One region of the Arthrobacter sp. P1_H7 genome, then DNA from elsewhere that is predicted to be linked to it. Evidence: riboswitches for the same ligand, from Rfam matches in the RefSeq annotation. Region 1 holds a riboswitch; the other holds the start of a gene.
The links. Region 1 has a riboswitch for cyclic di-AMP ahead of AC1DXI_RS18670 (aggregation-promoting factor C-terminal-like domain-containing protein). Riboswitches for the same ligand answer to the same signal wherever they lie in the genome.
Positions count from the first base shown of each region.

Region 1 (4,070 bases):
GTCCAGGACCGCATCACCGGACTGGCAGCCGGCGGCGATGACTACGTCACCAAGCCGTTCAGCATGGAAGAGGTGCTGCTGCGCCTGCACCGGCTGGTCCAGCGCTCCGGGGTGGCCGCCATGGACACCGCCGAGCTCGTGGTGGGTGACCTCGTGCTCAATGTCGACACCCGCGAAGTCACCCGGGCCGGTGAGGAACTGCACCTGACCGCCACGCAGTTCGAGCTGCTGCGCTACCTCATGGAAAACCCGAAACGGGTCATCAGCAAGGCCCAGATCCTGGACCGCGTCTGGGATTACGACTTCGGCGGCCAGGCGAACATCGTGGAACTGTACATTTCCTACCTCCGCAAGAAGGTCGACGCCAACCACGCGCCCATGATCCACACGGTGCGCGGAGCCGGGTACGTCCTGAAACCGGCGGACTGATCCGTGCCCTCACTTTCCGGCATGACCCGCGTCCCCGGACGCGACTGGCGCAACCCGTCCACGTGGCATCTGCGCACTAGGCTGGTCCTGGTCGCCATGGCGCTGCTCGTGGCCATCTGCGGCGCTGTGGGCTTGTTCAGCTATGCCTCCATGGACCTCTTCCTCACCCGGCAACTCGACACCCAGCTGGACCAGGCCTCCCACCGTTCGAGCGAGTTCGGCCGGCCCTCCTCGGACGATTCGGGCAGGCGCCCCGACCCCCTCGAAGCCCGGGGACAGGGCGTCGGGACGCTTAACGCCCGGATAGTGGACGACGAAGTCAGTAGGGCCGGCTTCCTGGCCGGGGACGGCGCGGTCAAGAGCCTCTCCCCCGACGACAACGAGGTTCTCCTGACCCTCACCCCAAACGGTATGCCCGTGGACCGGACCCTTTCGGCCGGCGCCTACCGGCTCACGGCCGCGCGTGCGCCGTACGGCGACGTGATTGTGACCGGACTCCCGCTGGCAGAAAAGCAAAACACCCTGACCTCCCTGGTCTGGACCATGGTGGTAGTGTCCGTCGGCGGGCTCGTGCTGATCGGGCTCGCCGGCACGGCCCTGATCCGGCGGACCATGAAGCCGCTGGAACAGCTCTCCGAGGTGGCCACCAAGGTCTCCCGCCTCCCGCTGGACGCCGGCGAGGTGGCGCTCGGGGTGCGCGTCCCGACGTCGGCGGCCCATCCCGGAACGGAAGTGGGCAGCGTGGGCTACGCGCTGAACAAGATGCTGGACAACGTCTCCAACGCCCTCGAAGCGCGGCAGGAGAGCGAGATGAAGGTCCGGCAGTTCGTCGCCGACGCCTCGCACGAACTCCGCACCCCGCTGACGGCCATCCGCGGCTACACGGAGCTGATGCGGATGACCGAGCATTTCACCCCCGACGGCGAGAGGTCCCTCGCCCGTGTGCAAAGCCAGTCCGAGCGGATGACCACGCTCGTGGAGGACCTGCTGCTGCTGGCGCGCCTGGACGAGGGGCAGCCGCTCAAGATCTCCGACGTCGACCTCACCCAACTGGCCATCGAGACCGTCAGCGATGAGAAAGTCATGGCCCCGGACCGCATCTGGCAGCTCGAACTTCCGGACGAGCCCGTGGTGGTGCGCGGTGATGCGACCCAGCTTCACCAGGTCCTCGCCAATCTCCTGTCCAATGCGCGCAAGCACACCGAACCCGGGACCAAGGTGGTCACGGGCGTCATGCGCTCGGCTGACGGCAGTGCCGTGGTCACCGTGACAGACAATGGCAGCGGCATCGCCCCGGAATTTATCGGCCGGATCTTCGCCCGCTTCGCCCGGGCCGACGCCTCACGCACCAATCCGGCGTCCAGTCCCGCAGCCATCCCCGCCAATTCGGCGGTCGCGACGGCTAGGGTCGGGTCCGGCGCCGTTTCCGGCAGCCGCGGAGGCCAGGGCACGGCGACCGCCGCGCCGACTTCCGAGGGCACCAGCGGGTTGGGCCTGTCCATAGTCCAGTCGATCGTGGAGGCCCACGGAGGAACGGTCGAGGTCACGTCCCGGCCGGGACGCACGGAGTTCGCCGTGCGCCTGCCCGCCGCGCCGCCGCCGGCATAGACGGCGCGGCCGGCGCCACAGGGACCCGGGACCGGACGAATGGTGAACCCGGCGCAACCCGCCACCCCGGCCCTGTGATTCCTGTTACCAAAATGTGACTTAAGCGGTTGGGTCCTGTAGCGTCTTTAGAGTGCGCCGCCATCGGTGCCGCATATCCGGACGGACGCCAAACTCTGCCGCTTCCCGGATTCCGCTGGACCAGGCAGAGGCGGGGGACCCAGAGTTCCCGGGCATTCTGCATTCATGCGCCCTCGGGGTGAAGCCGACACGTGATATTCCGTGCGGCCGGATGACCTCATCCGAACCCGACAGCTAACTCCGCCGGCGTTGAGAGGCCACCATGACTGAATTCCAGGTACAAACGCGCCCTGACGGCGATTCGCATTCCCGCTCAGTTGGCGCAGCCAAGTCGCGCCACCGCGCCGAACCGGCCAAACGGGCATCCGCCCTGTCGCGGTTCGCCGCCGGACTCGGTACAACCGGCCGCCGTGCCGCCGTCGTCACCGCCGCGTGCGCGCTGCTGCTGGGTGGCGGCGCCGCCAGCCAGGCGGCAGAGCCGGGCGCCCACACGGCGAACGTTGCGAGCCAAACGGCCACGATCGCGGACCCGCTGGCCAAGCTCAACTTCGAGCGGGTCCAGGTGGCTGGGCCGACCGCTCCGGCGGAAAAGAACGTGGCGCCCCAGATCTCCGAGGTTAAGGCAGCCGAAGCGCTGATCCCCGCCCCCGCTGCTCCCGCCCCGGCACCCGCACCCGCACCCGCACCTGCTCCGGCTCCCGCGGCAGCCCCCGCTCCCGCTCCCGCACCGGCAGCCGCTCCTGCCCCCGCACCGGCACCCGCACCGGCGCCGGTCGCAATCGACGACCCTGCCGGGGCCCAGGCCTACGCCGCGTCCCAGCTGGGCCGCTATGGCTGGGCACCTGGCCAGATGCAGTGCCTGCACAAGCTGTGGACCAAGGAATCTGACTGGAAGACCACCGCGACCAACGCCAGCAGCGGCGCCTACGGCGTGGTCCAGTCCCTGCCCGCCACGAAGATGGCGAGCGCCGGCGCCGACTACATGACCAACTACCGGACCCAGATCAACTGGGGCCTGAACTACGTCAAGTCGCGCTACGGCTCCCCCTGCGGCGCCCTGAACTTCCACTACTCACACAACTGGTACTAAACCGGCACTAACCGGCCCCCCAGGAGGCCCCGGATCCACACGGATCCGGGGCCTCCTTGCGTCTCCACGGCCGGGCCTGCCCGACAGGCCGACTTCCACAGCCCCAGCACAGCTTGACCCTAAAGCCCTCATAAGGGCCGCCGGGAAAGTTGAGCCATGACATTCACAGACCAGGCCACAGGAACCCTGCCCCGCACCGCGGCGACGCCGGCCGGCCCGGCGGCACCCGAGACACCCCCGGGGCTTGCGCTGGCCGACGCGCCAGCTCCGGGCCCGATCGCCGGGGCGCTTACCGGCCCCGGCGCCCGGCGCACAGCCATCGATACGCGCGCCAGCACGCCCCTGCTGGACGTCACCATCCCGGTCTTCAACGAGGAACGCGACCTCGAAGCCTGCCTGCGCCGGCTCCACGCCTACCTGCTCGGCGCCTTCCCGCACTCCTTCCGGATCACCGTGGCGGACAACGCCAGCACCGACGGAACGCTCAAGGCCGCGGAACGCGTAGCCCGCGAGCTGCGCGAAGTGAAAGTGGTCCATATGGCCGAAAAGGGCCGCGGATACGCACTTCGCAAGGTGTGGCTGGCCTCGCCGTCGCCGGTCCTGGCGTACATGGATGTGGATCTTTCCACTGATCTGGCGGCCCTCGGCCCGCTCCTTGCCCCGCTCATTTCGGGGCACTCCGACCTGGCGATCGGGACGCGGCTGACCCGCAACTCCCGCGTGGTCCGCGGTCCCAAGCGGGAATTCATCTCGCGCAGCTACAACTTCCTGCTCCAGGCCCTCATGGGCGCCCACTTCAGCGATGCACAGTGCGGCTTCAAGGCGATCCGGTCGGACGTGGCCCGGCAACTGCTCCCCCACACGC
Region 1 covers NZ_JBFUCO010000022.1:5,086-9,155, forward strand. Annotated here, with positions in the region: gene AC1DXI_RS18660 (response regulator transcription factor) at 1-429, shown strand, start outside; gene AC1DXI_RS18665 (sensor histidine kinase) at 451-2,037, shown strand; cyclic di-AMP (ydaO/yuaA leader) riboswitch at 2,219-2,378, shown strand; gene AC1DXI_RS18670 (aggregation-promoting factor C-terminal-like domain-containing protein) at 2,378-3,205, shown strand; gene AC1DXI_RS18675 (bifunctional glycosyltransferase family 2/GtrA family protein) at 3,362-4,070, shown strand, end outside.

Region 2 (4,070 bases), on a different contig from region 1:
CAACTCCCGCGGCGCAGCCGCATCCGCAGCCAACGCCGCCGGCGACACGGCGGAGGAACCCGGGGGCGGACGGCGGACTGAGGAAATGGCCGCGGAAGAATAGCTGACATGACTTCCGCTGACCGTCCCTCCCTGCTGCTCGTCGAGGACGACGCCGTCCTGGGACCGCTCATCGCCGAGCTCCTGGACCCCGACTACCGGGTCCAGTTGTTCACCAACGGCCGCGATGGCCTCCACCAGGGGCTGACCGGGAGCTGGGATGTCATGGTGGTCGACCGCGGGCTGCCCGCCATGGACGGCATCGCCCTCATCACGGCTTTGCGGTCGAAAGGCATTGCCACGCCCATCCTGATCCTGACCGCGCTGGGCGATCCCGACGAAAAGGTCAGGGGACTGGACGCCGGCGCCAACGATTACGTGACCAAGCCGTTCGACGCCGGCGAACTGGCAGCACGCCTGCGCGCACTGACGCGTTCCTTCCCGCCCCCGGCCCCGGCACCGGTGGCGATCGGGGACTGGGAACTGGACCCGACGCAGCGCTCCGTCCGTTCCGTCTACGGGCAAACGGTGCCGCTGACCGCGAAGGAAGGCCAACTGCTGGCAGCCCTGGCCGCGGAACCGGACCGCGTCTTCACCCGGGACGAGCTCCTCGCGGCGTGCTTCCACGCCTCGGAGCAGCCCGGCGTGATCGATACCTATGTCCATCACCTGCGCCGGAAGATCTCCAAAGCCGTGATCCGCACGGTGCACGGCCTCGGATACCAGATCGGCGAAGCTAATGAGTGACGGCCGGCAGGCCGGCGGAAATCCGGACCACTCCATCCTGCGCAAGGCCTCCCTCAAGGTCGCGCTGCGGATCAGCGCCGCGTGCGCGGTCATGGTTCTCGGGCTGCTCGCCGCCACGGCGCTGTACCTCACGAACCAACTGGCCCATCCTGAAGTGCCGGGTTCGGCGGCGGCCGGGGCGGCCTACACATACCTGGATTCCAAGGATGTCCTCGAAGCCATGATCATCGCCGGGGTGGCGGGAATCCTGCTGGCCGGCATCGTCGGGTGGCTCAGCGCGCGCAGCGCCATCCGACCCCTCGGTGAGGCCCTGGCCAGGGAGCGGCGTTTCGTCCAGGACGCGAGCCACGAATTGCGCACCCCATTGACCATCCTGGACACCAGGATCCAGCTGGCCCAACGCAACACTGTGCCCGGCTCCCGGCAAAGCCAGGACCTGGCCCGGATCCGGGAGGACGCCGCGACGCTGACCGGGATTGTCAACGAACTGCTCCTCGCAGCTACCGCGGAGGCCCCGGCCCACTCCGCACCTCCTGCCGACCTGGCCGACGCTGCCGCCAGCGTCGCCGGCAGCCTCCAGCCGGTGGCAGAGCAGCGGAAGGTGCGCCTGGAATTCTCTGCCGATGCCCGGCCGCTGGCCCGGATCGAGAAGAACGCGCTGCGCCGTGCCGTGCTGGCCCTGGCGGACAACGCCCTGGCCCACACGCCTCCGGGCGGCCGCGTGTCCATCACGACCTCAATCGAGCAGAAGCGCGCCGTGATCACCGTGGCGGACTCGGGGACCGGAATTACCGGCGTCGATCAGGCCCGGATCTTTGACCGGTTCGTGCGGACCGCCAGCACCGGCACCTCACAGGGACAGCGGAGCTTTGGCATCGGGCTGGCCTTGGTCCGGGAGATTGCCGTCGCTGCCGGGGGCACTGTCGAGGTGGCCGCGACCGGGGACGAGGGAACCGTCATGAAGCTGACGCTTCCGCTCAGTGAGAGCGGGAATCCCTGAGGATCCTGTGCTGCAGAAGGCGGTGCCGCCGGGAGCCCGGACCCCCAAAATGCGGAGACAGAAAAGACCGGCGATCGATTTGCCCCCAAGGGAAATCGATCGCCGGTCTTTCCGGACTGTCTGGCCCCGGTCGGGGCCATGCGGCTTAGGCGCGGACGAAGGTCACGCCGCCGGTCGCGGTGAGCCAGGACAGCGGGTGCACCATCGTCTGGTTCGAGCCGTTCATGCCGCCGCTGACCACCTGGCCGTTGCCGGCGTAGATGCCCACGTGGCCGGACTGGACCACTATGTCACCGGGCTGCGGCGTGGCCACAACGGCTCCAAGGCCAAGGAACGCGCGGGGACCGATGTCGCCAACGGGCTTACCCGCGGCGCCAAGGGCCTTCTCCACCATGGCGGTGCAGTCCTGGGTGATGCCGACCTGGCTGTAGGCGGCCGAGAGCATGATGGCGTTGCGTCCGCCGGCAGCGGGCGCCGCGGCCGGCGCTGCTGCCGGAGCGGCCTGCACCTGGACGGTCGCCTTGGGCGCTGCCTTGGGCGCTGCCGCCGGGGCTGCAGCGGGAGCCAGAGCCGGAGCCGGAGCAACGGGCTGCTCGATGACCGGCGCGGCAACAGAATCCACTGCGGGGCGCTCGAAGCTGATCTTGACGCTTGAATCGGCGCTGACGGGGGCGCTGACCTGTCCGGTGACGTCGATGTTCGACGCCGGAGCGGAGTCACGCTGCACGGGGGCGGTGGCGGCGTTGGCAGCCATTCCGCTGGTCAGGACCAGGCCGGATGCGGCGGCGAGGACGGCGGCATGGCGCGCAAAAGTATTGACTGAAGTCATGAATGTAGCCTCTCCCAATGCCTGCGAGGTGAGCTGTCGGATTCGGATGGGAGGCACCCGGCCGCACTCCCGGGCCCGTCGTGGCGGGCACTGTGCGGCTTCACCCCAAGACCTGCATATCAGCAGGTCAAAAGTGGTTTCCCCGTCTCTGCCGGACGTTGATGCGAGTTACCCCCGGGCCGCGGCAGAGTTAGGCAATCGGCTGGGGAGCGCCCGTATCGGAGACAACAGGCACTCATCAACCGTAGCGCGAACCGCACCCGAAAGTCACATTCAGGTAACGGAGGCGGTGATGCCGTGCCGCAATTTACCCATAGGGCGGCGCCGCTTCCGAACATAGGATGATGCCATCAGCACCACCGGAAGCGGAGGCCCGAAATGAACAGCCATTGTGTCGCCATCTGCCAGTTGAGCACTCAGCCCCAAGAGGATTTCGACGTCAACACCGAGCTGCTGATCCTGGACGGCGGGGACGTCCACGTGAGCACATGGGACGCGGAACCACGCGACGGAGGCTTCGACGAGCACGTCCTGAATGACCGGGTGGACGCGCTCGGGTACATGGTTGTCAACGACTGGGCCTTCCTGGACGGGAAGGCCTACGCAGTAGTGGAACGGCGGTCGGGAACGGCGCCGGCGGGCCGCGGCGAACCGTGACCTTCCTGTCCCTGGCGCTGATCGCCGTCATCGCCCTGGCTGGCCCCCTGCTGGCCCTGCCCGTGCGCTGGCACTTGCCTGTCATGCTGGGTGAGCTGCTGGCCGGCATCGCGATCGGGCGCTCAGGCCTGGCCCTTGTGGACCCCGCGGACCCGACGTTCACCCTGCTGGCCAATATCGGGTTTGCGCTGATGATGTTCGTGGCAGGCACCCACGTTCCCGTGCGGGATCCGCACATCCGTGGCGCCCTCGGCAGGGGCTCCCGCCGGGCGATTGTGGCCGCAGCGGCAGCGGTGGTGGTCGGAACCGGCATCGGGCTGCTGTTCGGGACTGGACATGCTCCCCTCTATGTCGTGCTGCTGGCGTCCTCGTCGGCCGCCCTGGTGCTTCCAATCGTCGATTCCCTGCGCCTCGGCGGGCCAGATGTCGTTGACATGACCGCGCAGGTGGCAATAGCCGACACAGCCTGCATAATGGCGTTGCCGCTCCTGGTGGATCCGCCCCACGCAGTCCAGGCGGCGCTGGGCGTCCTCGTGGTGACCGGGTGCGCGGTAGTGCTCTTTGTCGGCTTGCGCTGGCTGGAGCGCCGGGGAATCCGCCGGCGCGTGCACCGGCTCTCGGAAAGCCGCAAGTTTGCCCTGGAGCTGCGGATCCAGCTGGCCGTACTCTTCACCCTGGCCGGTGTCGCAACGTGGAGCAATGTTTCTGTGATGATGGCAGGCTTTTCCTTCGGCCTGGTGATGGCTGCCGTCGGCGAACCGCGGCGGCTGGCCCGGCAACTGTTCGCGCTCAGCGACG
Region 2 covers NZ_JBFUCO010000007.1:34,729-38,798, reverse strand. Annotated here, with positions in the region: gene AC1DXI_RS09425 (DedA family protein) at 1-103, shown strand, start outside; gene AC1DXI_RS09420 (response regulator transcription factor) at 109-786, shown strand; gene AC1DXI_RS09415 (sensor histidine kinase) at 779-1,786, shown strand; gene AC1DXI_RS09410 (NlpC/P60 family protein) at 1,932-2,615, opposite strand; cyclic di-AMP (ydaO/yuaA leader) riboswitch at 2,620-2,822, opposite strand; gene AC1DXI_RS09405 (hypothetical protein) at 3,024-3,272, shown strand; gene AC1DXI_RS09400 (cation:proton antiporter) at 3,269-4,070, shown strand, end outside.
Region 2: another riboswitch for cyclic di-AMP. It lies ahead of AC1DXI_RS09410 (NlpC/P60 family protein); the one in region 1 lies ahead of AC1DXI_RS18670 (aggregation-promoting factor C-terminal-like domain-containing protein).